One region of the Rossellomorea sp. GAMAL-10_SWC genome, then DNA from elsewhere that is predicted to be linked to it. Evidence: predicted binding sites of a transcription regulator. Region 1 holds the regulator's gene; each other region holds the start of a gene.

Region 1 (11,179 bases):
CCTAGTTGATCAAGAATCAATTAAAAAAAGTTTTTATATCGAGTCAGAAGGTGAGACGTTTTTTGAGCAAATTAAAACTCTTGGACTTGAAGGTATAGTAGCTAAATCAAAAGATTCCACTTATATACCTGCACATCGATCACTAAATTGGTTAAAGATTATTAACTGGAGATTTAATAATTACTATATAACAGGCTATAAAAAACAAGGAATGGGATTATTAATCTCGGAATTAAAAAATGGTGAGTATGTAAATGTAGGGATAGTAGAGTTTGGAATGAATACTGGCCAAAAAACAGCTTTCTTTAGTCTAACTAAGCATATAAAAACTGGAGAAGACAAAAATTATATTTATGTAGAACCGCTAGTTCGATGTGTAATAAAAAATAGAGGTCAATTAAATAGCGGAGAATTAATTGAACCAATATTCCATGACTTTATCGTTTAAAAAATAACTTTTTTAGAGTAATGATCTACTCCCCTTTTATGTAGAAAGTTAGTAGCTTTTTACTTATGTGAAGGGGTTTTCTTATTTTCTATCTAAATATAAGCCATAATATGATCAACCAAAATGGTATAGAAAATAAAAGACCAAAAAGGCATCCTCTATATAAACCAAAATTCATCTAAATCATCCTTAAAAAGTTATTTAATATAACCGTAATAAAAGCATCAAAGGTTTTCTGCTTTTATCAAATTTACTATACATATTTAAACGATATATAGTCAATAAAGCCTAAGTCTTATTTAATTCAATTTCTTCAATCTAATACCAGTTAGTTATTCTCATTATCGACTACTCCAAAAGTAAATAATCGAAACATAAAAATAATAAAACTATAAAAGTCCCAGGTTTTTACTTTATTTCACTATATTTGCTAGCAATATTACTGTGAAATGAAGTCTAATACGGTCTTTTATAAAGATTTGTAATAAAACTCTTATATGCCACCTTTTAGGATGATTCTTATAACTGCCATAAAATTGCTCCAATAATTAAACGTACAGTCCAACTAGTATTACTTATATTCTCTCAATTTTTTGTTCAACCTTTACAATAGTACTCTCTGCCACTCCCAAAAGTGCTTTAATTTCTGCTATTTTTTCCTGTAATTCTTTAATTTCGTCTATCCATATCCCCTCATTTCTTTATAGCTTGTCCTTCTCTTAATATATTCAGAAAATATTAAATTTGTTAATAGAAAAAAGTATGAAAGAAATACTAATTTTTCATGTTAAAACCGAGTTGATTTCTTTGGTGAAAAAGAACAACAACCAATATTTTTAGATCTCGCAATTATATGCGAAAAAAAACCCTTGATTGCTCAAGGGTTTTTTCTTTATTACATCATGCCGCCCATGCCCATGCCGCCCATATCAGGCATTGCTGGAGCATTTTTCTCAGGGATGTCAGCTACTACTGCTTCAGTTGTTAAGAACATAGCAGAAACAGATGCTGCGTTTTGAAGTGCAGAACGTGTAACTTTAGTTGGGTCAACGATCCCTTCTTCGATCATGTTTACCCATTGTCCGTTAGCTGCATTGAAACCAACGCCAACTTCCGCACTTTTTAATTTCTCAATAATTACTGATCCTTCTAGACCAGCATTTGTAGCGATTTGACGAACTGGAGCTTCAAGTGCACGTAATACGATGTTGATACCTGTTGCTACGTCACCTTCTGCTTCGATTGCAGCTACTTTATTATATACGCTCATTAATGCAGTACCACCACCAGCTACAATACCTTCTTCAACTGCAGCACGTGTAGAGTTTAATGCATCTTCAATACGTAATTTACGCTCTTTTAATTCAGTTTCAGTTGCAGCACCAACTTTGATTACTGCTACACCACCAGCTAATTTAGCTAAACGCTCTTGTAATTTTTCGCGATCAAATTCAGAAGTAGTTTCTTCTAATTGAGCACGGATTACGCCGATACGTCTTTGGATTGCTTCAGTTTCACCAGCACCCTCAACGATTGTAGTGTTTTCTTTTGTTACTACAACTTTTGAAGCACGACCCAATTGAGTGATGTTAGTTGTTTTAAGATCTAATCCTAATTCTTCTGTAATCACTTCACCGCCAGTTAAGATCGCGATATCTTCTAACATTGCTTTACGACGGTCACCGAAGCCAGGAGCTTTAACAGTAACTGCATTGAACGTACCACGTAATTTATTTACGATGATCGTTGCTTGTGCTTCACCTTCAACATCCTCAGCAATGATTAATAGTGGCTTACCTTGTTGAACAACTTGCTCAAGTACTGGTAAGATTTCTTGAATGTTTGTTACTTTTTTATCTGTGATTAAAATATATGGATTTTCTAATTCAGCAACCATTTTCTCTGAATTTGTAACCATGTAAGGAGAAGAGTATCCACGGTCAAATTGCATACCTTCTACTACTTCTAACTCAGTTGTGAAACCTTTTGATTCTTCAAGAGTAATAACTCCATCGTTACCAACGCGCTCCATTGCTTCAGCAATTAATTGTCCAACTTCTGGATCCGCTGAAGAAATTGCAGCAACTTGTGCGATTGACTCTTTACCTTCAATTGGTTTTGAGATAGTTTTTAATTCCTCGATTGCTACAGCAACTGCTTTTTCGATCCCTTTACGGATACCCATTGGGTTTGCACCAGCAGTTACGTTTTTAAGACCTTCACGAATCATAGCTTGAGCTAAAACTGTCGCAGTTGTTGTACCGTCCCCAGCAACATCATTTGTTTTGCTAGCAACTTCTGCAACTAATTTTGCACCCATATTTTCAAATGCATCTTCTAATTCGATCTCTTTTGCGATTGTAACACCATCATTTGTAATTAATGGAGAACCGAATTTTTTCTCAAGAACTACGTTACGTCCTTTTGGTCCTAAAGTTACTTTAACAGCATCAGCTAAAGCGTCTACACCACGTAACATTGCGCGACGTGCTTCTTCACCAAATCTAATGTCCTTTGCCATGAAAATGACCTCCTTATAATATAAAAAATTTATTTTTTAATTTAAGTATTTTTATTTTATTAACCTATGATTGCAAGTATATCGTTTTCGCGAAGTACTAAGTATTCAGTGCCACCGTACTTAACTTCTGTTCCTGAATATTTAGAGAAGATAATGCGGTCACCTACAGATACTTCTAAAGCTACGCGCTCACCATTTTCAAGTACTCGGCCAGTACCTACTGCAACAACTTTGCCTTCTTGTGGCTTTTCTTGTGCACTACCTGGTAACACGATACCACTAGCAGTTTTTTCTTCAGACTCAACAAGCTCAATTACAACACGATCACCTAATGGCTTTAACATGTGTAATACCTCCTCAATAATCAAATCATTATTTTTTAGCACTCATGTATATTGAGTGCTAACACAATTATTAGTTTAAATAATATCAAAAAATTTTGCAAGCCCGAAGCAGGCACTTTTCTTGTCGAAATTTAATAAGTTTTTTTCTTTACAATCAAAAGTAAAATAAAAAGTGAAAATTTCTTTTAAGAAACAAAAGAAACGAGTAAAATAATGTACGTGTTGTTATAAACCTTTGGGTTCTGAAAAATATCAACACAAAGGAGCTATCGTATTGAAAACTAGAGATTTATGGATTTTATTAACGTATGTCGTTCTTCAATATTCAGCGGTATTTGGGGTGCCCTATTTATTAAATAGTAACTTATACGTTGGAGTGGATCAGAAAACAGCTTCTCTTGAAGCGGTGGCATTATGGGGTTGTATTAGTTTCGTTAGTGGATTAATTATTATACTTATCTTATTACATAAACCCATTTATGAAGGAATAAAGAATCTAAAAACTAATTTTCGTACAATAATAAATTGGGTTATTTTAGGTTATTTCATAACAATGTTAACTCAAATCATTTGTAATTTAATTTTAATTTATGTATTTGATTTACATAAGGGCTCAGAAAATACTCAAAATATCATAAACATCGCTAAGCTTAACCCGGCTTTTATTATCATCCCAAGTCTAGTTGCACCAATTTTAGAAGAGATTATTTTTCGTCGAATTATTTTTAAAAGGCTTTATAATCGTTTACCATTTATTATTTCTGCTGGGATTAGTTCAGCGATCTTTTCGCTTATGCACGGAGACATGCCCTTCTTTTTATCATACTTTTTAATCGGTTTTGTATTTTGTTATCTGTATAAACGAACAAACTCAATTATGGTACCAATCTTAACACATATGTTAATGAACTCTTTTGTCGTTTTTCAGCAGATCAATTTACATTAAAACCAAAAACCCCCAATTTTTTTGGGGGTTTTTATTTTGATATGAATTTATTGTTGTAAAAAATATGCCAATGTTTGCAGTTCAACTGCTAAGTCTATATGATGAATGCGAATATGTTCTGGTACACTAATTCGTGCAGGTGTGAAATTTAAGATTCCTCTAATATTTTTTCCATTTAATCGATCAGCTATTGATTGTGCTACAGGTGCAGGAACAGTTAAAATAACGATTTGGATATCTTCATTCATAACTTCCTCTAGATTATCTAGATTATAAACGGGTACTCCACCTATTTCAGTACCAATTTTATTTGGATCAATATCAAATGCCATCTCAATTTTTGTATTATTATTTTTTATAAAATTATAGTGTAAGAATGCTGTTCCTAAATTACCAACACCAATTAATGCAACTTTCATAACTTCATGCTGGTTAAGCGCTTTCGAGAAAAAAGTTAATAAATAATTTACGTTATAGCCATAACCTTTTTTACCGAGTGCTCCAAAATATGAAAAATCTCTTCTAATTGTAGCGGAATCTACCTTTACTGCTTCACTTAACTCTGCTGAAGAAACTCTTTGTTTACCTGATAAAGACAAATTCTTTATAAAACGGTAATATAAAGGTAGACGTTTAGCAGTAGCTTGTGGAATTTTAATTTGTTCCGAATCCATTTTTTAATCCCCCACTTACTGTAATTCTTTTTACTATGGTGTGTAATTTGACTTTATTTTAGTAATAAAGTACTTGTTCTAATGTAAAATATACACTATATTTAAGAATTTTGACAGTCTACAGTTACATACATAAAAAATTTTGCAATGAGGTGTTATCCATGATTCTTTTACAAGTAAATAATGTCTCAAAGTATTTTGGTAGTGACATTATACTTTCAAATATAAAATTAGAAGTTCAAACGAGTGATCGAGTTGCCATAGTTGGACGTAATGGTGCGGGAAAATCTACATTATTGAAAATCATAGCAGGCGAAATATCCTATGATGGCGGTGAAATAAATAAACCTAAAGACGTTACTGTAGGCTACCTAGCCCAAAACTCTGGTTTACAAAGCGATAAAACGATTTGGGAAGAATATTATTCTGTATTTAATCATTTAGTAGAGATGCAGGACAATATGAGAAAATTAGAAGTTAAAATGACTAGAGAGGATGTCTACTCAAATCAAGCCGTTTATGACAAGGTTATGAATGAATATGATCATCTTCAATATACTTTCAAAGAAAACGGTGGTTACCAGTTTGAAGCAGATATTCGTTCAATAATTAGTGGTTTAGGTTTTAGTAATGAAGATTACGAAACAAAAATTTCTTCGTTAAGCGGTGGACAAAAGACGAGACTGGCATTAGGTAAGCTATTATTGACAAAGCCTGATTTGTTAATCCTGGATGAGCCTACGAACCATTTAGATATTGACACTCTAAGTTGGTTGGAGCGCTACTTACAGTCATACCCTGGTGCTGTATTAATCGTTTCCCACGATCGATATTTCCTTGATCAAGTTGTTAATATTGTTTATGAAATATCTAATCATAAGCATCAACGATTTGTTGGTAATTATAGTAAGTACCTTGATCTAAAAGCAGCTCAATATGAACAAGAGTTAAAACAGTTCGAAAAGCAACAAGAGGAAATCTCTAAACTTGAAGATTTTGTGCAGCGTAATATTGCGCGTGCTTCAACTACCAAAAGAGCTCAAAGTCGTAGGAAACAATTAGATCGTATGGTTCGATTAGACAGGCCACTTGGAGACGAATCTTCGGCTAATTTTTCATTTACAATTGAAAAACAAAGCGGTAATGATGTGTTGTCTGTACAAGATTTATTTATTGGCTATGATCGTATCCCAACAATTGATGAGCCGATGAGATTCGTACTGAATCGAGGCGATAGTGTTGCTTTAGTCGGTCCAAATGGTGTTGGTAAATCGACATTACTTAAAACGATTATAGGAGATTTAGAAAAATTACAGGGAACGATTGATTTTGGTGCAAACGTTTCGGTTGGATATTATGATCAAGAGCAAGCAAAACTAACTTCTAATAAAAGAGTATTAGACGAACTTTGGGATGATTATCCATTAAAGCCCGAACAAGAAATTCGAACAATATTAGGGAACTTTTTATTTTCTGGAGATGACGTGACAAAGATTGTTACCTCTTTAAGTGGTGGAGAAAAAGCAAGATTAGCTTTGGCTAAGCTTATGATGAAAAAAGCTAATTTCCTAATTCTTGATGAGCCTACTAACCACTTAGATTTAGATAGTAAAGAAGTGTTAGAAAATGCTTTATTAGACTACCCTGGAACGATTTTATTTGTTTCTCATGATCGTTACTTTATGAACAGATTATCCACAAAAACTTTTGAACTAGCAAAAGCAGGATTATCAATTTATTTGGGTGATTATGACTATTACCAATTTAAGAAAAACGAAGCATTTGAAAAAGAACAAGCAGAAAAAGAGGCTACATTAGCACAGGTTAAACAATCCTCTCAACCAATTTCTGATTATCAACAAGACAAAGAATTGAAGAAAAAACTACGTCAAACTCAGCGCCGAATAGAGGAAATTGAAAGTAATATATCGCAATTTGAGCTTGATATAGAGACGATCGAACTAGAATTATGTAAGCCAGAAGTTTATGGTGATTTTCAATTAGTACAAGAATTAACAAATAAGAAAAATGAGATCGAAGCTAAGTTAATAGACCTAATGGAAGAATGGGAGAACTTACAAGATTAATGACTAAACGGATAAGCTTTTTGCTATCCGTTTTTCTTATCTACATATTTATCCACATATATTCAATCATCATTTAGCTTTTACACAGGTTTATACACATTATCCACAGAAAAACAGTAATGTTATACACAATTTTGTACACATAGTTTAATAAGTTTTTAACAAATAAAAAGTACTTATCCACATTTTATTAAAAAATTGTGAATAAGTACTTCTTACATATTCTCTAAATCCAAACCTGGATTCCCGTTTAATGCCAAATTACCTAGTTTTCCTTGTTTTAAACGGATAAATGCAGCAGCACCAATCATCGCAGCATTATCTGTACAAAGTGATAGTGGTGGTATAACTAATTCTATATTACTCAAAGCATTCATCTCTTCTTGTAATGTAGCTCTCAATCCTTTATTAGCTGCCACTCCTCCGGCTAATAAAACTTGTTTTACATTATATTCTTTTGCAGCTTGAATTGTTTTTGAAACAATTACTTCAATTACGCTCTCTTGGAAGCTTGCTGCGACATCCGCAGGTGATACTTCCTCGCCTCTTTGCTCGGCATTATGCATATAATTAATAACTGCTGACTTTAATCCACTAAAACTAAAATCATAGCTACCCTCTTCTAACCAAGCTCTAGGAAAAGGAATAGTCGCATTACCTTCTTGTGCTAGACGATCAATGTGAGGACCACCTGGATAAGGTAATTTAAGTGTTCTAGCGACCTTATCATAAGCTTCTCCTGCTGCATCATCCCTTGTTTCACCTATTACCTCAAAAATGCCATCTTCCTTCATGTAGACAAGCTCCGTATGTCCACCAGAAACTACTAATGCTAATAGTGGATATTGCAGGGGCTGTACAAGTTGATTAGCATAAATATGACCCGCAATGTGGTGTACTCCTATAAGCGGTAATCCATGTGCAAATGCAATTGCTTTTGCCGCATTGACCCCAATTAGTAACGCTCCAACCAGTCCTGGACCTTCTGTAACTGCAACGGCAGCTAGATCTTCATATTCTACCTGTGCCTGCTTCATTGCTTCTTCGATTACTAAAGTTATTTGTTCAACATGTAATCGTGATGCAACTTCAGGTACAACTCCACCAAAACGTTTGTGGATATCTATCTGAGTAGCTACTACATTACTTAAAATTTCATTTCCGTTTTTAACAACTGCTGCTGAAGTTTCATCACAGCTTGTCTCTATAGCAAGAATTAAACAATTTTCATTTATCATTTCAAATTCACCCACATAACTAATGCATCCTCAAAATTATCTGTATAATAGCTTTTTCGAATACCACCATCTTGGAAGCCCAGCTTTCGATATAGTCCCATTGCTACATGATTCGATACCCTAACTTCTAATGTTAATGTATCTGCTCCAAGATTTTTAGCAGTTTCCATTACCGCACAAAGTAACTTTTCGCCAAGACCTACTCCTCTATAATCTGGCAAAATAGCTATATTTGTAATATGTCCCTCGTCAATGACCACCCATAATCCACAATAACCTATTATTTTCTCATCAACTTCAGCCACTATATAATTGGCAAATTGATTCGAATACAACTCATTATAAAAAGCATCATATGTCCATGGTGTAGGGAATGATTGTTTTTCAATTTCTACTATTTGATCTAAATCTTCTTCTTTCATTTTACGAAAAGCAACCGATGAGATCATAATATCCTCCTACTTTTCTTGGCTTGCTAGCCAATTAGCTTCTGCTTCTGATAATCTTAAATATTCTGGTGCAAAATTATGAACTGATTCTTCTTTTTCTTCTAAGCTACATGTAAACAGTTCACTTGGTCTCTGGTTATTCATACTTTCTTTTGCAAAGACAGCTTTATCTTTTAAATGCTCAATAATAAATTCTTTATGAATTGATACATCATTACCAATAAATAAGATTTGTTCATTATAAGATTGAAGCTTTTCAATCCATATACTTCGGTCAATATTGCAGTCTTCTAATACCTCATTAGTAACCTGCCCTCTAAAATCATAAAGACCAGTAAATAATAAGTTGCGTCTTGCATCAAATAATGGGCAAACTAATCCATTAAAATATCGCCCGTTAGCAGCCAATACCTTCAAACTTGATACTCCGATTATTGGGATATTTAAAGTGAAAGCTAATGATTTAGCCACAGTGACACCAATGCGTACACCTGTATAAGAGCCTGGACCTTTTGCAACTACTATTTTAGATAGTTCCTTTGGTTTTATATTGCATTCTTCCATTAAAGTACTAATTGCTGGCATTAATCGTACAGAATGGTTTTTATTAATAAATGTTATCGTTTCTCCAATAACAGATTGATCTTTTATTAGACTAATCCCCATAACATTTGTAGATGTATCAATTGCTAAAACGGTCATTTTTTATTAACTCCTTACAAATAAATTCATACCTAGATCCACTTGGAATAAAAGTAATCATTCTACCATTTTCTTCATGAGTTATTATGATTTTTAAGAATTCATTTGGTAAGTAATCTGAAATTAAATGAGCCCATTCTACAACACAAACACCTTCACCCATAAAATACTCATCAAAGCCTAAATCTTCACTACTACCTTCTAAACGATAAACATCCATATGATATAGAGGAATTCTACCTTTATATTCTTTAATAATATTAAAAGTTGGGCTATTAACCGTTCTTTTTACATCAAGACCTTTAGCAAATCCTTTTGTAAAAGTGGTCTTTCCAGCACCAAGGTCTCCTTCTAATAATATTACATCTTTTTGTTGCACTAGTTGTCCGAGAAAAAATGCAATTTCTTGAGTTTCTTCCTCAGTATTTGTATGTAAAACAATTTCCAATTACTTCACCACCAAAATTCTAACTCGTCTATTTCTAACTTTGCCATATTATATCATTTCAAAACATTAAGCGAATGTCAAACAGTAATATTCTTTTGAATAGTTTAAATTAATTATTGAAATTTACATTAGGTTGTTTTCTTTTCTTTTGTTACTTATCCCGCTTTTTGCATGCCGTAAACAGTGTCTTCTAGTCGCATAGGCTCCTTGTAACCTCTACCTAAGCTTCCAAATTAAGTTTGAGTTAGGCAGTCTTTGCTTGTGTCAGATTCTGTTTTAAACAGTTATCGTTATAAGTAATAATCTTACAAATAAGGTCTAATTATATATTACACATTTCCAATATAATAAAAAAAACGAAACAATTTTTTGTTTCGTTTTAAGAATCGTATGTATGGCGGTCCCGACCGGGATCGAACCGGCGATCTCCTGCGTGACAGGCAGGCATGTTAACCGCTACACCACGGGACCATTTTGGTTGCGGGGACAGGATTTGAACCTGCGACCTTCGGGTTATGAGCCCGACGAGCTACCAGACTGCTCCACCCCGCGATAATGAGAAAACAATTTAATTTAAAACCATGAAGTTTAACCTGTTAAGACCATCCCAATCTCAGGATGTTAATACAAGTAGCGGCTCGATTGGTATGCTGAAGTAATTACTTCGAAGCATATTCGTTCGTGCTCCACCCCGCGATAATGTGGAAATAATGTATTTCCATAAAAAATCCAAACCAGGCGACGTTCTACTCTCACAGGGGGAAACCCCCAACTACCATCGACGCAAAAGAGCTTAACTGCCGTGTTCGGTATGGGAACGGGTGTGACCTCTTTGCCATAATCACCTGATTTGTATTGAGTTGTACTTCGTACCCTCAAAACTAGATAATGTCATCATCAAACTTGTTAGTTAAGTCCTCGACCGATTAGTATCAGTCAGCTCCACGTGTCACCACGCTTCCACCTCTGACCTATCAACCTGATCGTCTCTCAGGGGTCTTACTAGCTTAACGCTATGGGAAATCTCATCTTGAGGGGGGCTTCATGCTTAGATGCTTTCAGCACTTATCCCTTCCACACATAGCTACCCAGCCATGCTCTTGGCAGAACAACTGGTACACCAGCGGTGTGTCCATCCCGGTCCTCTCGTACTAAGGACAGCTCCTCTCAAATTTCCTGCGCCCACGACGGATAGGGACCGAACTGTCTCACGACGTTCTGAACCCAGCTCGCGTACCGCTTTAATGGGCGAACAGCCCAACCCTTGGGACCGACTACAGCCCCAGGATGCGATGAGCCGACATCGAGGTGCCAAACCTCCC
Region 2 (11,179 bases), 440 kb from region 1:
CAGTTAGAATGATGAACAAGCTGTCGATTAGACAATTATTATACTAGTGTTTTTGCTTTTTCTACTACTTCTTCAATGCGTCCAACTAAACGGAATGCATCTTCAGGAAGAGTATCGTATTTACCTTCTAAGATCTCTTTGAATCCACTAACAGTTTCTTTAACTGGTACGTAAGAACCTTTTTGTCCTGTGAATTGCTCCGCAACGTGGAAGTTTTGAGATAAGAAGAATTGAATACGACGAGCACGAGCTACGACTAATTTATCTTCTTCTGATAACTCATCCATACCTAAGATTGCGATGATATCTTGAAGTTCTCTATAACGTTGTAAAGTTGATTGTACTTGACGAGCTACTTCATAGTGCTCTTCACCAACGATTTCAGGGTTTAATGCACGAGATGTAGATGCTAATGGATCTACCGCTGGGTAAATACCCATCTCAGATAAACGACGCTCTAAGTTTGTTGTTGCATCTAAGTGAGCGAACGCTGTAGCTGGTGCTGGATCCGTATAGTCATCGGCAGGAACGTAAATCGCTTGAATCGAAGTTACAGAACCTTTGTTTGTTGAAGTGATACGCTCTTGTAATTGACCCATTTCAGTAGCAAGAGTTGGTTGGTAACCTACCGCAGAAGGCATACGACCTAATAGGGCAGAAACCTCAGAACCTGCTTGAGTGAAACGGAAGATGTTATCGATAAAGAATAACACGTCTTGTCCTTGCTCATCACGGAAATATTCAGCCATTGTTAAACCAGTTAAGGCAACACGTTGACGTGCACCAGGTGGCTCGTTCATTTGTCCGAATACCATCGCTGTTTTCTTGATAACGCCAGAGTCGCTCATTTCGTGGTATAAGTCGTTACCTTCACGAGTACGCTCACCTACACCAGCGAATACTGAGATACCGCCGTGCTCTTGTGCAATGTTGTTAATTAATTCTTGAATTAATACAGTTTTACCTACACCCGCACCACCGAATAGACCGATTTTACCACCTTTGATGTAAGGAGCTAATAAGTCTACTACTTTGATACCAGTTTCAAGGATTTCTACTTTTGTAGTTAATTCTTCAAATTTAGGTGCTTGACGGTGAATTGGGTCACGACGTACGTCTTCTCCAAGTTCTTCGTCTAAGTCAATGTTGTCACCTAACACATTGAATACGCGTCCTAATGTAGCGTCACCAACTGGAACCGAAATTGGTTTCCCTGTGTTAACTGCTTCCATTCCACGTACTAATCCATCAGTTGAAGCCATTGCAACTGTACGAACAGTATCGTCACCTAAGTGAAGAGCAACTTCTAATGTTAAATCAATGTTTACTTCGTTTGCATCGCCCGCTTCTTTACGAACACGTAACGCATTATATATTTGTGGTAATTGGCCATTTTCGAACTTTACGTCTACTACTGGACCTAATACCTGAGTAATAATACCATTGCTCATCGCTTTTCCTCCTAGCATTGTTTCATTAAAAGCCGATCAATTTATATAGCCGTTGTAAGCAGATTAGCCAAGTGCTGCTGCCCCACCGACGATTTCAGTAATTTCTTGTGTAATTGCTGCTTGACGCGCACGGTTATAGTGAAGAGTAAGCTTACTAATAACTTCTTTCGCATTATCAGTTGCACTTTTCATCGCTGTCATACGTGAAGCGTGTTCACTAGCTTTACTGTCTAATAATGCACCAAAGATTAAGCTTTCTGCATATTGAGGCAGTAAAACTTCTAAGATTTCATCATCAGATGGTTCAAATTCGTAATTAGTTGTTGCCTTACCTGTGTCAATATCTGTTAAAGGTAATAGCTTTTTCTCAGTAACTTCTTGAGAAATCTTACTTACGAAATGATTATATGATAAGTAAAGCTCATCAAAAATGCCATCTGTGTACATTTGAACTGTACGATTAGCAAATTTTTGAATATCATCGAATGAAGGTTGATCTGGAAGTCCAAGAACCTCTTCAACGATTGGGTAACCTAAACGCTTAAAGTAGTCACGTCCAACTCGACCTAGTACAATAATTGCAAATTCATCATTCGATTTATGACGCTCTTTAATTGTATTAGTTACCGCACGTAATACGTTACTATTAAATGCACCCGCTAAACCACGGTCAGAAGTGATGACAATGTAACCAGTCTTTTTAACTGGACGAGTTACTAGCATCGGATGTCTACTGTTTACACCTTTTGCCACGCTACCAACTACCTCTTGCATTTTTTCCATGTAAGGAACGAATTGCTTAGAGTTTTGCTCAGCACGGTTTAATTTCGCAGCAGAAACCATCTCCATCGCTTTTGTGATTTGGCTTGTCTTTTTTGTTGAATTAATTTTTGTTTTTATATCGCGTAATGATGCCACAGGTTTTCACCACCTTTTGGTAAACAGTTAAATGAAGGACGAGCTAAAGCCCGATCCTTCAAATCCAGATATTTAAATCGCCTTCTTATTTAGAAGCAATAAAGTTCTTTTTAAAGCTTGTGATTGCAGCGTCAAGGTCAGCTTCGTTTGGTAATTTACCAGTATCACGAATAGCATCTAAAAGACCTTTAGCGTTTACGTCCATCCAAGCTAACATTTCTTCTTCAAAACGAGTAATGTCTTCAACTGCTACGCTGTCTAAGTGGCCACGTGTTAATGCATATAAAGATGTTACTTGTTTTTCTACTTTTAATGGTTTGTGTAAACCTTGTTTAAGGATTTCAACTGTACGAGCACCACGGTTAAGTTTAGCTTGAGTTGCTTTATCTAAGTCTGAACCGAACGCAGCAAATGCTTCAAGCTCACGGAATGACGCTAAGTCAAGACGTAGCGTACCTGCTACTGATTTCATCGCCTTAGTTTGCGCTGAACCACCAACACGTGATACAGAAAGACCTGCATTGATCGCTGGACGTACGCCAGAGAAGAATAAGTCAGACTGTAAGAAGATTTGTCCGTCAGTAATCGAGATTACGTTTGTTGGAATATAAGCTGAGATATCACCAGCTTGTGTTTCAATGAATGGTAATGCAGTTAATGAACCGCCACCTAATTCATCATTTAACTTAGCTGCACGCTCTAATAAGCGAGAGTGTAAGTAGAATACATCCCCTGGATATGCTTCACGACCTGGAGGACGTTTTAATAATAGTGAAAGCTCACGGTAAGCTACCGCTTGTTTTGATAAATCATCGTATACTACTAATACGTGTTTACCATTGTACATAAACTCTTCACCCATTGTTACACCAGCGAAAGGAGCTAAGTATAACATTGGAGCTGGAGATGAAGCAGGTGCAGTTACAACGATTGTGTAATCTAATGCGCCATGCTTACGTAAAGTTTCAACAAGTCCACGAACTGTTGATTCTTTTTGACCGATTGCAACATAGATACAGATCATGTTTTGGTCAGCTTGGTTAAGGATTGTATCGATAGCAACAGCTGTTTTACCAGTTTGACGGTCACCGATGATTAACTCACGTTGACCACGTCCGATTGGTACAAGAGCGTCGATCGCTTTGATACCTGTTTGTAATGGCTCATGTACTGATTTACGTGCCATTACGCCTGGAGCAGCGTTTTCAATTGGACGAGATTTAGTTGTTTCGATTGGGCCAAGACCATCAACTGGTAAACCTAATGAGTTTACTACACGTCCTACTAATGCTTCACCAACTGGAACTTGCATGATGCGTCCAGTACGACGAACTTCGTCGCCTTCTTTAATGCCTGTGTAAGGTCCTAAGATGATAATACCTACGTTGTTTTCTTCTAAGTTTTGTGCTAGTCCCATAACGCCGTTAGAGAACTCAACTAGTTCTCCAGACATACATTGGTCAAGACCATGAGCACGAGCGATACCGTCACCAACTTGGATAACTGTACCAACATCACTAACTTCTATTTCAGTTTGGTAATTTTCGATTTGCTTTTTAATCAGCGCACTGATTTCTTCAGCTTTGATGCTCATGCATTTCACCCCTATCTACAAACTATTTTGCGATTAATTCACGTTCAATTCGAACAAGTTTATTTTTTAAACTGCCGTCAAAAATACGGTTTCCAACACGAACTTTGTACCCACCAATTAAAGATGGATCAATTTCGTTTTTCAAACGTATTGAGTTTTTACCTAATTTAGAAGCGAATAACGCTCCAATTTTATCTAGTTCTTCAGAAGACATTGCCTTCACAGAGTAAACTGTTGCATCTGCAATATTACGAGTTTCATTCGCAATTTTTACATATTCAGTTACTAAGTTAGAAATAGTGCTCATTCGTCCACGATCAACTAATAAGCATACTAGATTTAATACCGTTTCAGAGATTGAAGCAAACGTGTCATTTAAGACAGACTTTTTGCTTTCTTTTGTGATACCAGGATGTTGTAAAAACTTATTTAATTCTAAGTTTTCTACATACTCCTTTTTCACTACTTGTAAGTCATGTTCAACAGTTTCTACTAAGTTTTGTTCAGTTGCTAATTCAAAAAGAGCGTTTGCGTAGCGTTTTGCAACTAATTCGTTACTCATTTAGCTTCGCCTACTTCTTTAAGATATTGATCAAAAATAGCAGATTGGTCTTCAGACTTCACTTCTTTTTCAAGTACTTTAGAAGCAATTAATACAGATAATGAAGCAACTTGTTGTTGAACTGATTGTACTGCAAGCTCTTTTTCACGCGTAATTTCACGTTTAGCGCTTTCTTTCAAGTTTTCAGCTTCTGCTTTTGCTGCTGCAACGATTTCTTCACGTTGTACATCAGCTTGCTTTCTAGCTTTCTCAAGAAGCTCACGAGCTTCAGTTCGAGCAGCAACTAACTCTTGCTTTTGCTCTTCAACTAGTTTCATTGCATCAGCGTTGTTTTTCTCAGCTGAGTCTAATTGATTAGCGATGTGATCTTCACGTTGTTTCATAATTCCCATTACAGGTCCTAATGCATACTTACGTAATAAAGCAAGTAGGATTAAGAAGATTACTAATTGAAACGCTACATCGCCCCAAGGTATACCATGTCCGTTTGCTTCACCGATTACGAATAATGAACCGTTTAACACAAGCCTTCACTCCCTTCGAGGGTATCATTTAATAATTTTTCTTTTTTATAACATAGCCTAGGACTCTTACCGACCCTAGCTTTACTTTCAAAATTCAATCTTTACAACAAAAGTGCCATAAAGGAATGGCGAAGTAAATGTGAACACAAACTTCGCCATTTTTTAACTGCTTGTATAAATCTTAAGCTTTACCAAATGCCATGAACGCGATAACTACCGCGATGATTGGAAGTGCCTCAACTAATGCAACCCCGATGAACATTAAAGTTTGAAGAGTTGAACGTAATTCTGGTTGACGAGCAACACCTTCTACTGTACGTGATACAATTAAACCGTTACCAATACCTGCACCTAGTGCACCTAAACCTATTGCGATTGCCGCTGCGATTAAAGCCATTTTAAATTTCCTCCTTCTTAATCATAAGAAATATATTTTTTTTTATAATTTTTATCTAACTACCAATTTTAATGAGCAGATTAATGCTCGTCCGCCACTTTATGTGACAAGTAAACCATTGTTAACATTACGAAGATAAACGCTTGGATTGAACCAACAAATACAGAGAATCCCTGCCATATGATCATTGGTATTGCCGCTGCAATTGTCCAAAGAACGCCTTCTCCTGCGCTTGCTGCATAAGCATGTGTACCCATTGTTGCAAGTAAACCTAGTAAGATTTCCCCCGCGTAAATGTTACCGTAAAGTCGAAGACCTAGCGTTAATGTGTTTGCTAATTCCTCAATAATTTTTAATGGGAATAAGAATGGCATTGGTTGGAAGAATGTTTTACCATACGCTCCAAAACCGCGCATCTTAATACCATAATAATGTGATAAACCAACTATAAAGATTGCTAATGATAAAGTAATGACTGGGTCTGATGTAGGTGATTTCCAAACTGAGTTTCCATCGAATGAGATATCGAATGGTAGACCTAACATATTTGAAACAAATATGTACATAAGTAATGTCACACCTAGTGTAAGGAAGCGACCACCAGTTTCCCAATCCATTGTACTGTTGATAATGCCTTTAACGAAATCTATAACCCACTCTAAAAAGTTTTGCTTTCCTGATGGGCGTATTTGTAGACTTCTTGCGCATGTAACTGCGATGATAAAAACGATTACTGCAGCAATGGTTGTCATTAGAACATTTGTTAACGTAAAATCTAAACCAATAAATTTAAAACCATAAGTGCCGTGTTCCAATTTATTCACCTCTCTTCCTTGCAAAAGACGTTTGTTGTAATGCAAAATGTATCATAATGACAAGATGTCCTGTCATTAGTCCCGCAGTTAGTGCCGGTATGCTCACAAAATTTTCATACCGAAGCGCGATGACCATAGCTAGAGCCACCGCTGAAAGACAAATTACAGTACCTAAAGATCGAACTTTTTGTTGCTTTAAAACTCGGTCAAAGAAGGTATTTATCTTTCTGTGAAGAATCCATATACAATAAAAGCTAGTTACTGTTCCGAGAATATAGCCTGTGAATATTGTTTTATAGTCGGTAAATGCCCAACCCAAAACTGCTAAAGCAATGATATACAACATATCTCGTGTGAATCGTCTAAAATTATCTTTTTGCATGTAACTAGTCCCCTGGTGTGAATTGCTTAACTAATTTAAGCGTGCCATAGATTCCAGTAAATAATCCTAACAGTAAAAAGATGATCATAAATACTGGTACTGGCCAATTAAAAAATGAATCAATCCATCTTCCTAAAAAGATGCCTATGAGAATAGAACCGACAAGCTGAGCTAGAATGGAAGACATGAGTGCCATTGCTTTAAGAGGATGTTGATTGTTGTTTTTCATACAAAATCCCTCCATGTCAATTTTCATTCTCAAAAAATTGCCAAAAGTCTTATCATGGTTAATTCTACAACAAATATTTGCTAAAATCTCTAAACATTGAAAACGTTCACAAATTGTTCACAAAACGTTCAAAAAATTTTAATAACATAGTATTTACATACAATAAAAACCCTTTTAAACATTCATGTTAAGCATACAATATGTTACAAAAATGTGTCAATTACCTAAATTAAAAAACTATTAAAAATTACTTACCAATTTTTAGTCTTCAACATAAATTTTAGCGACGTTAACGTAAGATTCCGTTGCACTTTCATATTGTTTACGTTTATAAAAGATCACAAACTTATAAATCCCGCTTTTTGGAAAGTCCTTTAAAACTAATTCCTTTTTGATAATCCCCCTTTTACTATTCTCCTGTTCATCAATAACACCTAACAAACGGAATGTTTCTGATTCAAAAACAGCAATTTTGTATTCCTCAACCTTACTTGGTAAATAGAGCTCATATTTATAGCGATTTTTTCCTTTTACTCTTCCAAAGTGAAATCCCATTACTGACGGAAAGTTCGGTTCTCCTTGTAGTAATAAAAACGGCATTCTTAGATTTTCATCATCATTTGTACTAAACGTAATTGCCCCATCATAAAATCCATCTCTTAATACCTTCGTATCAACTGTTGCAGTAAGATTAATCTTTTTGCTAGTATGCGGTGGAATAGTAAAAGGCTTAGGTAATACCCATTGTATTCCAGTGGCTGGCTGATTATTTATAGCTGTAACTTGTTTTGATATATTTGATTTATTAGATATTCTAACGACAAAATCTTTCTTAACTTGTAAATCTGTTTTTCTTGTTACTCCTAAAGATAAAGACGTCGGGAATAATGTTGTCTCAGTCTCTAGTGCTTTTTCAATATCTAATCTTCCAGCCCCTTGTTCGTACGCATGATACATCTTTTTATTATTCTTATATAATGGTGTTGCTGTATTGACTAGCACACTTTTTAAATCCTCCATACTCCAATCTGGGTGCAATTGTTTTACTAGAGCAGCTGCTCCAGCAACGTGTGGACTTGCCATACTCGTTCCTTGAAGTGCTAAATACCCACCGGGAATTGTACTTTTTATTTGTACACCTGGAGCTAATAAATCAGGCTTCATTTGCCAAGTACCTGTTACTGGCCCTCTAGAGCTGAAATCCGCTAGAATATCTACCTTCTTTTCATGTCCAGTTTTAGCTTCCACTCTACTTTTTTCAATGATCTTCTTAATCATTAAGCCTTCTTTTCTTGAAATAGTCGCAGCTGGAACAGTAAATTTACCTTTAATTTGTCCGATGAAATTTCCATCAATATTATTAAAGACAATAACAGCTTTTGCACCAGCATCTTGAGCATTTTTTACTTTATCAGTGAATGTGATTTTTCCTCTTTCAAGCAAGACTATTTTGTCTTTCACTCTTTTTAAATCACGCTTTTCCCCATATTTCTTAAATACAAATCGCCCATTTAAACCTTTACCCCATTTAGCAGATCCAATCATAGGACTAATAATTGTCTCTTTATTTTGTACATGTATAGATGGGAAAAGAACAGGAGGATAGCTCGCACCAACTGTTAAAGCCTTTGATGCAGTTGCAGGAGAACCAACAGTCCATAGTCCTGGTCCAGAGTTTCCTGCAGCTGTAATTGCAAGTACCCCCTTCTCTACTGCCTTATCTAACGCAATACTTGTCGGCCAGTCTGGTCCGTTGACATCATTACCAAGTGATAAATTAATAATATCTACTTTATCCTTCACTGCTCGCTCAATTGCAGCCATAACCGTTTCAGATGTACCAACGCCACCAGGGCCAAGGGCACGGTATGCATAGATTGTTGCCTTAGGTGCAACGCCTTTTCTTTTTCCATTAGCCGCTATTACACCAGCTACATGAGTACCATGAAATGTACTTTTTTCTTCAAGTTTAGTTTCCATTGGGTCTTTATCTAAATCAATCGTATCGTACCCGCCACCATAATTTGATTTCAAATCAGGATGTCTGTAATCTACACCAGTATCGATTACTCCTACCTTAACGCCTTCACCCGTAATCTTTCTTCCCCTTTGATCCTTATATAATTGAGCTTCGTCAGCTCCAATAAAAGGGATGCTATCTTCCAAATGAGCTCTATAAGTTGTAACAAAATGCATGTCCTTTACTAACGGCATTTTAGCTAACTGTGATAACTCTTCAAGAGAACCCGATACTGAAAAACCATAGTACGTCTCAGTGTATTGTTGCCTTACAGTTACATTTGGGAAACGTTCAGCAATATGTTTTATGGCCTGTGTAATCATTCCATCTTTAATCGAAATTAAAGCAACTTGTTTTTGTTGTTCATGTGCATTTACATAAACTTCTTTAAATGGAATTAGTAAAAAAACTAGACAAATAATTATTTTAAGAAAGTAATTTTTCATTCAATGCAGGTTCTCCTTTATATAAGATATTTTCTTTTTAGCTTTCTCACTAATCGTTCATTCATGTATAAAAAGGTAATTTTCTCTAGAACCTACAAAGTTTTCAAAATAAAAAAAGACTAACTCTAGGTAAAGCATTAAGCTTCCTTAAAAAGTTAGTCTTTTAGTATTATCATTAATTTTTTAATTCGGGTTGGTTAAACAACTGGAATTTTTTATTTGTAACATACGCTTTCACTTCATGGATCACAAAATACAATATGGATGCTCCTAAAACTACGACCCATGCATTTAAAATTACTGTCTCCTGCCAAATCCCTAAAAGCATAAAAAATGCAGGAAGAGTAATTGTAGTCCAAGATTGAATCATTGCAACGATTCCTGTATATCGTTCTATTTTCTTACCTAATACTAGGCCAGCAAAGAATAGATACCATAAATATGCCCACATAACCCACAATAATCCGCCTACTACATCATGAATTATAGCGAAGTTCACGAAAGCCCAAAGGACAGACATGATGGAAACCCAAAGAGAGAACCAGCCTAAGCCTGTTCCATTAAAACCTTTAAGATTTGTAAATCCATTATATAAATAAGTAATACCAAAAAAGAAAATACTTGCCGTATTAAATAATTCCCACTTACCAGCACCTAAATGCATTAATAAGTAGATAGGAAAAACGATTTGTAAAGTACCAACAAATAAGTTTAATAATGCTGCACTTTTAGCATTCGCCTTATTTAATAAAACAAGACTATTTAAAAACAGAGTTGCACCAGATAAAAGTAAACCTACAGCTCCCATAGTGACTTGTTAAAAAGAAAATTGTTAAAAATTCACTTTTTAACTCAACCCTCCTACTTTAAGATTAGAAAAAAAATACAAGCGCCTGATCTAAGTCAAACGCTTGGATTAAATTATTTTAAAACGATCCCTACGATAATCGCCGTTAATACACTTACTAATGTTGCACCAAATAATAATTTTAAACCGAAACGAGCGACAACATTACCTTGTTTTTCATGTAAACCTTTAACCGCACCTGCAATAATACCAATTGATGAGAAGTTAGCAAATGACACAAGGAATACTGACACAATTCCTAATGTACGAGTTGAGAACTCTTTACCATGTTTTGCTAAATCCATCATTGCAACGAACTCATTTGAAACAAGTTTTGTTGCCATAATACTACCTGCGTCAACCGCTTCTTTAAATGGTACACCCATAATGAATGCGAATGGAGCAAATACATAACCTAAAATTCCTTGGAATGAGATTCCAAAAATCATATCAAAGATATTATTAATTGCACCAATTAATGCAACAAATCCAATTAACATTGCTGCAACGATGATTGCTACTTTGAAACCATCTAAAATATACTCACCAAGCATCTCGAAGAATGTTTGTTTTTCTTCTTCTTGTACCGTTAAAATATCCTCTTCAGCTGAAACAGTGTACGGATTGATGATTGATGAAATAATAAAGCCACCAAATAAGTTTAAGACAATTGCTGTTACTACATATTTTGGTTCAACCATTGTCATATATGCCCCTACGATCGACATAGATACTGTTGACATTGCTGATGCACAAAGTGTATATAAACGATTTTTAGGTAAATGACCTAATTGTTTTTTTACTGAAATGAAAACTTCAGATTGTCCTAAAATTGCAGATGCTACTGCATTGTAAGACTCTAATTTACCCATACCATTGATTTTACTTAAGATTAAACCAATGTATTTAATAAAAAACGGTAAAATCTTTGTGAATTGTAAAATACCAATTAATGCAGAAATAAATACGATTGGTAATAATACTCCTGTGAAGA
Region 3 (11,179 bases), 1.6 Mb from region 1:
GCCAATTATTTCATTTAGCTTATTTAAAAAGCAGCTATTTGCGGCAACTCAAGGTGTTGCATTTTTCTACGGTTCTGCTTTTATTATTACGACTGTATTAATTCCACTTTTTGTTCAATCAGTTTATGGTGGTACAGCTACAAATTCTGGTATCATTCTTATTCCGATGATGCTTGGTTCAGTTGTAGGTAGCCAGGTAGCGGGACAATCGGTACGTAAATTTAGTTATAGAAGCATCATGTTAGTTTCAGTTGTTTTATTCTTTATTGGAATGTATTTATTAAGTACATTAGATACTAATACAGCTCGATCAACAGTAACGTTTTATATGATTATCGCTGGTCTTGGAATGGGTTGTTCATTCTCATTATTAAGTATGGCAACTCAACACAAAATCGAACCTCAAAAACGAGGCATCGCTACATCAACAAATACTTTCTTTAGAACATTAGGTATGACAATTGGTGTTACTATTTTTGGAACAATTCAAAACCACGTATTTAAAAATAAATTAAGTGATTTACTTGGTAATTTAGGTGCATTCGGCGGAAAAGTTGACTCACGTGCATTATTATCTGCTGATGCAAGAGCTAAAATTCCACCAGAAGTACTGCATAAAATCTCAGAAGCAATGGCCCATTCTGTTGCGACCACTTTTAAATGGACACTTATTCCAATTACTTTAGGTTTTATCGCGATTATCTTAATGGGTAAAGAAAAGTTAACTTTTGAAGTAAAAGAAAATAGAGCGAAAAAAGCTCAATAAAAATAAAGCCAAATCCTATTTAAAATGGATTTGGCTTATTTTTTTCTATAAAAAACTAATTATTTTTACATTTTTCAACATTTATTTACTTTTATTTATTATTTTAATCATTTCAACTTTAAATTCGTCAACTATTCTTAAAGAGTAATAGATTGATATGAGGAGATGATTAAAACTGAATAGGAAAAAGTTAATTTTAGCAGCAATGACATCACTAATGGTATATTCAGGAGTTAGCCAAGTTTCAGCACAAACAATATCTGTGCACCAGAATACGTTTAAGTCATTTGGACCAAAAGGATTTGACCTTCAAGCACACCGTGGAGGACTGGGGCTTACAGTTGAATCAACTATAGCTTCATTCTCACATGCACTTGAACTCGGCGTAAGCACCCTTGAGCTTGACGTACAAATAACTGAGGATCATCAAGCTGTTATTACGCACGATCGTAAGATTTCTAGTACAAAATGTTCTGACACAAAGCCAGCATTCGTTGGCGATTCAGAGTACCCCTACGTTGGTAAATACATAAAAGATTTAACGCTAGCTCAAGTAAGAACGCTCGATTGTGGTTCAAAAGGTCTACCCCAATTCCCTGGCCAGCAACTAAGTCCTGGTGCTCGTATGCCACTGTTAACCGAGGTATTTGATCTTGTAAAGAAATACAAAGCTAAAAAAGTGTGGATGAATATCGAAACGAAAGTTGAAGCTGGAGCACCAGAACAAACAGCTCCTCGAGAAGAATTTGTTCAAATCGTTGCCAAACAAGTACGTGAAGCTGGGATGTTGAACCAAGTATCAATTCAAAGCTTTGACTGGGGTTCGCTCAAGCTTATGAATGAAGTTGAACCTCGATTGCCTCTTGTTGCGCTAACGAACGGACCAGAATTTCTACAACCTGGCAAACCTGGTAAATCACCTTGGTTAGGTGGAATCGATATAGATGATTTTGATGGAAATCTCGTTGCTGCGGCTCATTCATTAGGTGTAGATGCAATTTCTCCAGTCCATGGATTCCCACAGGATGGCAAAATTACTGATTCGAACTACACGCCTTATATTACTAAAAGTATGGTTCAAGAAGCTCACCAGTACGGTATGAAGGTCATTCCATGGACAGTTGACGACCAGCCAACTATGCAAAAGCTTATTGATGATGGTGTCGATGGAATCATAACGGATTATCCTGACCGACTACGTGATGTGATGAATCAGTATCATTTTAAGTTACCTAAAAGCTACTCTGCAAAGTAATTCATATATTTAAATTTAGTTTATTATTCTCTCATTATATAAAAATCAGTGCTTTGTATAATCTTAATGTTGATTTTGAAAAAAAGGGTGTCTATTAAGGCACCTTTTTTATTAGAAGATAAATTTTTCTCGCTCTCTATTTGTTTTCTATGGATCTTATTTGATTTTATAACTTTTTTATTTAAAATAATTTATTTTTTAATTTATCGATTTCATGTGATTTAAGTCACAAACAATGATTATATCCCGCCATATAATAAGTTTATTCAAATTGTTAGGGGGATGAATGATGTTTTGTAACCAATGTGAACAAACTCCGGTTGGTGGTTGTAAAATTGTAGGTGTATGTGGAAAAGATGAAACAATTGCAAGTTTACAAGATACGATGGTTTATGGATTAAAGGGAATTGCAGCTTATCGAACACATGCAGCTCAATTAGGGTATACTGATCCATTTGTTGACCAAGTAACACATGAAGCTCTATATATGACTTTAACAAATTCTAATTTTAACTTACAAGAACACATAGATATGGCTATGAAAGTAGGTCAAGCCGCAATTCGTGTAATGGAGCTTTTAGATGAAGCTCATATTAAACATTTTGGAATTCCTGAACCTGTACAAGTTTCTTCTAATAGAATTGAAGGAAAATGCATTGTTGTTACTGGTCACAATTTATTTGCATTAGAAGAATTGTTAAAACAAACAGAGGGTAAAGGTATACATATTTACACTCACTCTGAAATGCTACCGGCTCACGGTTATCCAGCATTGAAAAAATATCCACATTTAAAGGGGAACATCGGAAAAGCTTGGTTTGATCAACGTCGTTTATTTGAAAAATTCCCAGGAGCGATTTTAGCAACCACAAACTGTGTGATGCCAATAAAAGGTAGTTATGCAGATCGCTTCTTCTCATATGAAGTCGCGGGATTAGAAGGAGTAACTAAGATTATAGAGGAAGATTTTTCACCACTAATTCAACGTGCATTAGAACTACCAGCAGCAAATATCGAATCAGAAGAAGTAATGACTACTGGTTATCATCACGAAACAGTTTTGTCTATTGCGCCTGAAATTGTAGAAGCTGTAAAAAATGGAAAGATTCAACGCTTCTTTGTTGTAGCAGGTTGTGACGCCCCAGGTAAAGGTGGAGAATATTATCGTGAGCTTGTAACTTCTTTACCAAATGATACAGTAGTTTTAACAACATCTTGCGGTAAATTTCGATTTAATGATGTAGACTACGGTACTGTAACTGGTACAAATATTCCTAGATTTATAGATTTAGGGCAATGTAATAATTCAATTTCAACAATTAAAATTGCGGCTGCATTAGCAAAAAGCTTTAATTGTAGTGTCAATGAATTACCAGTGAGCATTATACTTTCTTGGTTTGAGCAAAAAGCTGTAGCCATTTTATTAGGTTTATTTAGTCTAGGAATCCAAGACATTCGAATCGGACCAAAAGCACCTGACTTCATTAATGAAGGCGTATTAAATGTATTAGTTGATGCATTTGGCTTAAAATTAATTACAAATGCACAAGACGATTTAAAAGCTATATTACAAGGCTAATAGCCTAATTGAACAAGGAACTTCTCTTACATGAGAAGTTCTTTTTGCTATTGAAAAAAAGTTGTCATTTAAATAAGGATTGTCTTGGTGATTTCCACTACAGAATGCTCGCTTTCCATGAGTCATGGGCTAAAGCCTTCCCGATTCTTTGGGGTCTCACCCTTCCTGCATCTCCTAAAGAGGACTATAAAAAAACAACTATACAAAAATAGTTGTTTTTTATCCGCCAATATAAGACATTTCAATTTTACGATTTTTATGACTTTCTTCAGTACGGATCTCAGAGTATCTGTCGTCTCTTTTTTCCCATATTGATTGAATTGTTGCTGAAATGGATTTATCTGTAACGCCAGTACGCAACATTTTTCTTAAGTCATACCCTTCTGAAGCGAATAAACAGGTGTATAGCTTTCCATCTGTAGATAGGCGGGCTCTTGTACATGAACCGCAGAAGGTTTCGGTAACTGATGAGATAAATCCTACTTCGGTATTCGTTCCTTTATATCGATATCGTTTTGCTACCTCGCCAAAGAAATCCTGCTCTATTGGCTCCAACTCAAATTGTTCTTGGATCATATCGAATAATTGCTTCTTTGAGATAACGTCTTTAAAATTCCATCCATTTGTACACCCTACATCCATATACTCTATAAATCGTATTGTAATATTTTTCTCTTTAAAAAAACGCACCATTGGTAATACTTCTGTATCATTTAGACCTTTCTTTACTACCATATTTACTTTGACTTCTAGCCCTTCTTCCCTAGCTACAAAAATTCCATTTAAAACTGTGGAGACGCTCATATTCATATTATTTATCTTCATGAAAACTTTATCTTCCAGAGAGTCTAAGCTTACATTTACGCTGCAAATTCCGGCTTCTTTAAGTGCTTTGGCGTTTTTTGCCAAAAATACACCATTTGTTGTTAACGTCACATATTTAATTCCTTCAATTTTTGAAAGACGTTTAACCAGTATTGGTAGATCTTTTCTTAAAAGAGGTTCCCCCCCTGTTAACCGAATCTTTTCCACACCTATTTTTGCAAATAATTTTGCTAATCGAACAATCTCCTCAAAGGATAGGATTTCATCTTTACTCATAAAGGGATAGTCAACTCCAAATATCTTTTTAGGCATACAGTAGCTGCATCTAAAGTTACAACGGTCTGTGACAGATATTCTTAAATCTCGTAATGGTCGATTGCGGGTATCGAGAATATTCTTCATTTTTTTCCACCCCTTATTTTTTGTACGACTATATTAGCATACAAAATTCTTTCACTGTATGATGTATGTCACAACCTTGTATTTAAACTATTTAGTATTTATGTTCTAGAATATCTTGTTGGACGATTAATTTATCATTTTGCCAAATGTAGTTTCAGAGCTTTAACGGCAATATTTTCATATTCTATCTCCTTAGAGTTCTATGCTATTCAATCGCATGGTATTATAATATTAAATGTAATACATAAAATACTTGTTTAAATACATAAAAACATTTATGTTCAACTATAACGAAGCGGAGATACTTTGATGGAAAAAAATAATAATAGAAAAAGTGACCTTTCAATCGTTTCTAAAGATTTGGCTTCCTTATTACAGTCAATCGGATCAACTCGTGCAGTAAAAAAAAGCACCTTCTTATTTCAAGAAGGAGAAGATGCTAAAGAATTGTATCTTATTAAATCAGGAATGATCCAAATAAGTAAACTGACTCAAAATGGTGATGAATTAAATCTTCGCATTTGTCAAAAAGATGACTTAGTTGGAGAATTGACTCTCTTTTCAGAGAATGCGACTTATATGCTTAGCGCTTACGCATTAGAAGCAGCAGAAGTGCAGGTCATTCCTAAAGATATTTTGGAGAAAAAACTAATTAACCATGCTCCATTGACATTTGAATTTATGAAATGGATCTCTACTCACCTTAGAAAAAATCAATCTAAGATTCGAGACTTAGTATTAAACGGTAAAAAAGGCGCACTTTACTCCACACTCATCCGTATATCGAACTCTTATGGAGAATTAATAGAAAACGGAATTCTTCTTAATATTCATCTTACTAATCAAGAATTAGCTAAGTTTTGTGCTGCTACTAGAGAAAGTGTTAATCGGATGTTAAGTGATTTAAAGAAAAAAAATGTTATTGGTTATTCTCCCGATGGAAAAATTATTATCAAAGACTTACAATTTCTTAAAAATGAAATTGGCTGTGATAACTGCCCAAAAGATATATGTAACATAGATTAGTTCTCTTTAAGACAATTAAAGTATTAAGCTGTTTAAGCTTACCTTTACGGAATATTATTAATTATATGTAACCTTAACTTAGACTCTAAATAGTTAAGGTTATTTATTTTTTATTACTTTAATTTTCTATAAAATACTCAAAAATCCCCGTTCTTTTAACTGATTTCAAATCATCCTATCGCTATTATTAGAGCTAGTTGTGTGAAAAGAGTCACAGTTTTACTCAAATCGTTTTTATATAATGATGAAAAAATATGGTCTTGTAATATAGGGAGAGAAAAAAATTGTATAAACCTGATTATTTACTTAATTTGAAAAGTCTCTGTTTGTTTCATGATATCAATCATAACCTTTTAAAAAAAATAGTTGCTGCATCCAATCTATACTTTAGAGAAACTAATGAAAATATAACTATTCACAATGAACAAAATATGATTATCATTTTAACCGGAAAAGTAAAAGTTCATATGAAAGAATCGAGTGGTCTTCAATATAAAATTGGCTGCTTAAAATCAAGTGATGTATGCTTTCCAAGTCTCTTTCTGGATACTCATGTTAACAATTCCATTCTTCTTGAAGTTACCCAATCTACGACATTTCTAGAAGTCCCATTTTTATTTATAAAAAAATTGGCTTGTAAAGATCCTGTTTTAAAACGTAATATTTTGCGCTCTTTTCATAAAAACCTTCTAAGTACTTATGAAGAAATTTTCAATTTGATGAGTTAACGAATAGTTAAAAATAAGTTATTCATCCTTCCTACTTTGTGTGATATAGTTCACAACATTACTTTCGATTGATTGGTAATATTTAGTTAATAAGTTTTATTATTGATCCATTGAAAGGGGCATCATTATATGAAAAGTTCTAAAATCCAATTACCTCTTCAAACATCAAGTCTCATCGTAGGGTTCATGGTATGGGTACTCATTTCTTCACTCATGCCAAATATTCGCCAAGATATTGAATTAACAAATGGTCAAGTCTCCTTAGTCACTGCCATCCCTGTTATTTTAGGAAGCATCCTACGTATTCCAATCGGGTATTACACAAATCGATTTGGAGCAAGACCTATTTTCACCATCTGTTTTCTTGCACTTTTATTTCCTGTATTTTTCATTAGTCATGCTGATTCACTTTTAGATTTAGTTATTGGAGGATTGTTTGTTGGTATAGGTGGCGCAGTCTTTTCAATCGGAGTAACTTCACTACCAAAGTATTACTCTTCAAATAAACATGGTTTTGTGAATGGAATCTATGGATCTGGTAATATCGGTACAGCAATAACTGCATTTTCCGCACCTGTTTTAGCGAAATCAGTTGGTTGGGAAACAACAGTCAGATTTTATTTAGTATTACTAATTGCGTTTGCGTTATTAAATTTTCTGTTTGGTGATAAAAATGAGAAGAAAGTAAATGTTCCGATTGTAAAACAAGTAAAAGAGGTTTATCGTAATTCAACTTTATGGTCACTAAATTTATTCTATTTCATTACATTCGGATCATTTGTTGCTTTTACAATCTATTTACCCAATTTCTTAGTTAATAATTTTAATTTAAGTCCAGTTGACGCTGGTATACGAACGGCTGGATTCATTGCTCTAGCAACACTCTTCCGACCAATCGGTGGCTTTCTTTCAGATAAATTCAATCCTTTCAACATATTATTGTTTGTCTTTGGTGGATTAACTTTCTCTGGCGTTCTATTATCTTTTTCTCCTACTATTAAACTGTATACTGTAGGGGTTTTATTAGTAGCAGTTTGTGCAGGGATCGGAAACGGTACGATCTTTAAATTAGTACCTCTTTACTTTACAAAACAAGCCGGAATTGTAAATGGGTTGGTTGCTGCTATGGGAGGTTTAGGAGGCTTCTTCCCTCCATTAATTTTAACATCTGTTTTTAGCTTGACAGGACATTATGCGATCGGATTTATGGCTTTATCTGAATTTGCGCTTCTCAGTTTTGTTATTGTAGTATGGATGACTTTCCGTGAAAAATTGAAAACGGAATATAAAATATTAGAAAATACGGCCCAAGCAATGATGGTAACAAATGATCAAGGAGTAATTCAAAAAATAAATCCTTACTTCACTAAAGTAACTGGCTACAATAAAGAAGAAGTCATTGGGAAAAAGCCAAGCATCCTTCAATCAGGACATCACAACAAAGCATTCTATGTACAACTTTGGAAACAACTCAAAGATCAAGGTAATTGGCAAGGTGAAATTTGGAACAAGCGAAAAAATGGTGAAGTTTATTTAGAATGGCTGACGATTACTCAAGTGTGTAACGATAATGGCAAAGTGATTTATTATATCGGTCAGTTTTGTGATTTATCGACTAGTAAGAGTAAAATAAACTAGTTAAAAATGAAGTTTATTCTATATCATACTTGTAAAAAACCTCACTGAAGAAGATAAAAGATCTGATGCTTTACATAATGTGGTCCATTTAATAGGGACCACTTTCTTTTTCTGTGATGACCTATGTTTACAATACTCCCCCACCTACCTGTAATAAATGTCACAGGCTTTTTCTTCGTTATCTTCTATAATTAGGAATGAATCAATTATCAGCGATAAAGTCACAGGAGGAGATATTCATCATGTTAACTGTTGAATTACACACTATTAGCCCTGATCTATCAATAGAAGATGTTCTTCATTTGAGAGGATTTGGAATTCAAGAAGAAACGTATTTTTACACAAAGGGTAACATTAAATTAGAAGTTGTCATAGATTCTGATAAAAGATCTTTAAAAATCAATATTCCCCCACAATTAAATCTAAAACAATATACAATCGTACACCATATGATTAAGAATCTTATTCTAGTTCTTAATGCTGAATATAATGATTCTCAAAGTTTATTAGGCTACTTAACAAATGGAGAAGGAGCATACCTCATTTCAAATTGGGAATATTGGGTTGCCTTTCTTCAAAAAGCGAAACTACGTAGTTTAGAAGGAAAAAAGGTACAAGTATTCGATGAAACAAATAAAGAAATTGCCTCTGGTATGTTTATTAGCTACACGATGTTTGATCAGTCTTCAAATATTACAGAATGTACATTGATTACACACTTTGGTGAGAGGTCCTTTAAAGGAAGCAATTTATTAATTGAAGCAACAAACGAATGGTAACTGAATATACTTAACATATTTTAAAGCGCAAACTCTATTATTGATCTGTTTTTTGTATATAGTAAAATCCACAAAAATAATCCCCCAGTTATTTTTAACCGGGGGATTTTTATTATTACTTTCCTGCATACACTCTATCTGTTAACCTTGATTATTTTCGATATTCTTTCTTTCTCCATTTTAAGTAAGTAAGAAAGCAAACTATAGCAGAAAGAACTCCTATAACAGAAAATAACCTAACATGTTCATAATTTTCACCATAAAAAGACTCAATCGTCAATTGAAGCATTACTACGTTAACAATTAAAGTTATAAATATGATTATCCAATATTTTTTATGAACCATGACGGACTTTCCTTCCAACTGCGTAAACAACTCCATTTTTTACTTCTAATTCAATCAGTGGTAATTCACGCTGAGGTGGACCAGCTAGAGGCTGACCATTGTCCACGCTAAAGAATCCTCGGTGACAAGGGCACAATAGCTTTGATTCTTCCTTATCATAAAAAACAGGGCATTGTAAATGAGTGCATTTATTATTATAGGCCTTTAGATTACCATCTTTTGTGTGTACTAGTATCGCAGGTTCATCTGCTGTTGGATAATTAAAGTTTATTGAACTATCTTTTGGTAAGTCTCTCAAACTGATAATCTTTTGTCTGTTTAAATCTTCTTTCTTGTTATTAAGGGCAATAGCTGAAAATGGAACAGTTGCTAAACCAAGAGTAACAGAAGCACCTACAACGGATTTCAGAAAGGATCTTCTGTTTAATTTTAAATCTTCATTTCTGTTTAAGTTATCGATTAAGTTAATCATATCATCATTTGTTTCTTTTACATTTCGTTTACCTTTATTTTCTTGAGGCATAGGTACGTCTCCTTTCGCCTTATGTTGTTATTCTGTATATACTCCAAAGAATTCTGGAACATATTCCCACTTATTTCCTTCTTGTGGTTTTTTACCTTCAACGAGATTCATCTGAGATCTTTTTCTACGTAGCTGCTGCATTTCATCGAAGTCAATAAAACGAATCGCATCACTAGGACATACAGAAGCACACATTGGTGCAATATCGTATTTTGAGCGATCGTAGCACATGTCACATTTGTACATTTTATTTTCTTCAAAATCGAACTTTGGAATACCGAACGGACATCCAAAAGTACAATTTCTACATCCAATACATTTCTCTTCCATAGCTGAAAGAACTACACCTTCTTCTGTTATTTGAATGGCATTTGCAGGACAAACACGGGCACAGGCTGGATCTTTACATTGCATACAAAGCATCGGATAGGTTTGACGACTTTCCATGAAATCAACATATTCTACATAGTTTCTTTCTTTTGCGTCATGATCTCCGCATTCTCGGCAAGCTGCTTGACAAGAACGACATCCAATACATCGCTCAAATTCTAAATACATGATTTTATTCATCTATCCCGACTCCATTCAAAAGTTATTTATATTTCTCAATCTTCAGTGAGCATACTTTAAATTCTGGCATTCTCGAAATCGGATCTAAACATGGATTGGTTAATTGATTGACCGCTAATTCTTTTCCCCAATGATAAGGAACAAATACCGTATCTCTTCTCGTAGCTTTTGTTAATTTCGTTTTTACAAGCATTTGAGAGCGAGGTGTGATCAACTTTACAAGGTCGCCATTCTCCAGTCCATATTGGCTTGCAAGTGCCGGATGCATCTCAGCAAATGGCTCTGGACATTGTTCCATAAGAAATTTGACTCTTCTTGTTTGAGCACCAGATAAATAGTGAAACACTACCCTTCCTGTCGTTAAGAACAAAGGATACTCCTTCGTTGGAGTTTCACCTGCTTCTTTCCACTCAACGCAAGGGAGATTAGCTTTTCCGTCTGGCGTTCCAAACTGGTCTATAAACATCGTTGGAGTTCCTGGATGGTCTTCGGAAGGACAAGGCCAAAACACTCCGTCTTCTTTATCAATTCGATCCCATGTTATTCCGTAATAATCTGCTTTCCCACCTTTAGTGGCTAAGCGAAATTCTTCAAAAACTTCTTCAGCATTTTTATATGGAAAATATTTACTTTTGCCCATTCGTTCGGCAATTAAGCTAACAATCTCCCAATCTGGCTTTGATTCGCCTAAAGGTTCACGTACTTTACGGATTCGAATCACTCGCCCTTCTAGATTGGTTGT

Evidence for each region. Region 1 encodes Rex, which represses fermentation and respiration genes when NADH is low (regulators of the CRP and FNR family bind a similar motif). Its sites were predicted from a motif close to TTGTGAAATATTTCACAA; they were not measured.
Region 2: the regulator Rex is predicted to act here: its motif matches at 6,978-6,995, upstream of V5E38_RS22090 (AtpZ/AtpI family protein).
Region 3: the regulator Rex is predicted to act here: its motif matches at 2,236-2,253, upstream of hcp (hydroxylamine reductase).

What each region holds. Positions count from the first base shown of each region.
Region 1 covers NZ_CP144911.1:4,113,563-4,124,741, forward strand. The annotation lists gene V5E38_RS19840 (ATP-dependent DNA ligase) at 1-448, shown strand, start outside; gene groL (chaperonin GroEL) at 1,344-2,969, opposite strand; gene groES (co-chaperone GroES) at 3,029-3,313, opposite strand; gene V5E38_RS19855 (CPBP family intramembrane glutamic endopeptidase) at 3,588-4,259, shown strand; gene V5E38_RS19860 (redox-sensing transcriptional repressor Rex) at 4,307-4,933, opposite strand; gene V5E38_RS19865 (ABC-F family ATP-binding cassette domain-containing protein) at 5,095-7,020, shown strand; gene tsaD (tRNA (adenosine(37)-N6)-threonylcarbamoyltransferase complex transferase subunit TsaD) at 7,236-8,258, opposite strand; gene rimI (GNAT family protein) at 8,255-8,707, opposite strand; gene tsaB (tRNA threonylcarbamoyladenosine biosynthesis protein TsaB) at 8,717-9,409, opposite strand; gene tsaE (tRNA (adenosine(37)-N6)-threonylcarbamoyltransferase complex ATPase subunit type 1 TsaE) at 9,390-9,857, opposite strand; tRNA gene V5E38_RS19890 (tRNA-Asp) at 10,253-10,328, opposite strand; tRNA gene V5E38_RS19895 (tRNA-Met) at 10,333-10,409, opposite strand; rRNA gene rrf (5S ribosomal RNA) at 10,591-10,706, opposite strand; rRNA gene V5E38_RS19905 (23S ribosomal RNA) at 10,764-11,179, opposite strand, start outside.
Region 2 covers NZ_CP144911.1:4,558,531-4,569,709, reverse strand. The annotation lists gene atpD (F0F1 ATP synthase subunit beta) at 39-1,451, opposite strand; gene V5E38_RS22125 (F0F1 ATP synthase subunit gamma) at 1,515-2,369, opposite strand; gene atpA (F0F1 ATP synthase subunit alpha) at 2,455-3,963, opposite strand; gene V5E38_RS22115 (F0F1 ATP synthase subunit delta) at 3,986-4,525, opposite strand; gene atpF (F0F1 ATP synthase subunit B) at 4,522-5,025, opposite strand; gene atpE (F0F1 ATP synthase subunit C) at 5,231-5,446, opposite strand; gene atpB (F0F1 ATP synthase subunit A) at 5,527-6,198, opposite strand; gene V5E38_RS22095 (ATP synthase subunit I) at 6,263-6,643, opposite strand; gene V5E38_RS22090 (AtpZ/AtpI family protein) at 6,648-6,872, opposite strand; gene V5E38_RS22085 (S8/S53 family peptidase) at 7,134-9,338, opposite strand; gene V5E38_RS22080 (AmiS/UreI family transporter) at 9,514-10,146, opposite strand; gene V5E38_RS22075 (NupC/NupG family nucleoside CNT transporter) at 10,260-11,179, opposite strand, start outside.
Region 3 covers NZ_CP144911.1:2,484,280-2,495,458, forward strand. The annotation lists gene V5E38_RS12265 (MDR family MFS transporter) at 1-766, shown strand, start outside; gene V5E38_RS12270 (glycerophosphodiester phosphodiesterase) at 984-2,021, shown strand; gene hcp (hydroxylamine reductase) at 2,311-3,600, shown strand; gene moaA (GTP 3',8-cyclase MoaA) at 3,820-4,827, opposite strand; gene V5E38_RS12285 (Crp/Fnr family transcriptional regulator) at 5,137-5,853, shown strand; gene V5E38_RS12290 (cyclic nucleotide-binding domain-containing protein) at 6,138-6,581, shown strand; gene V5E38_RS12295 (nitrate/nitrite transporter) at 6,711-8,219, shown strand; gene V5E38_RS12300 (hypothetical protein) at 8,462-8,998, shown strand; gene V5E38_RS12305 (QcrA and Rieske domain-containing protein) at 9,334-9,867, opposite strand; gene V5E38_RS12310 (4Fe-4S dicluster domain-containing protein) at 9,895-10,437, opposite strand; gene fdhF (molybdopterin oxidoreductase family protein) at 10,460-11,179, opposite strand, start outside.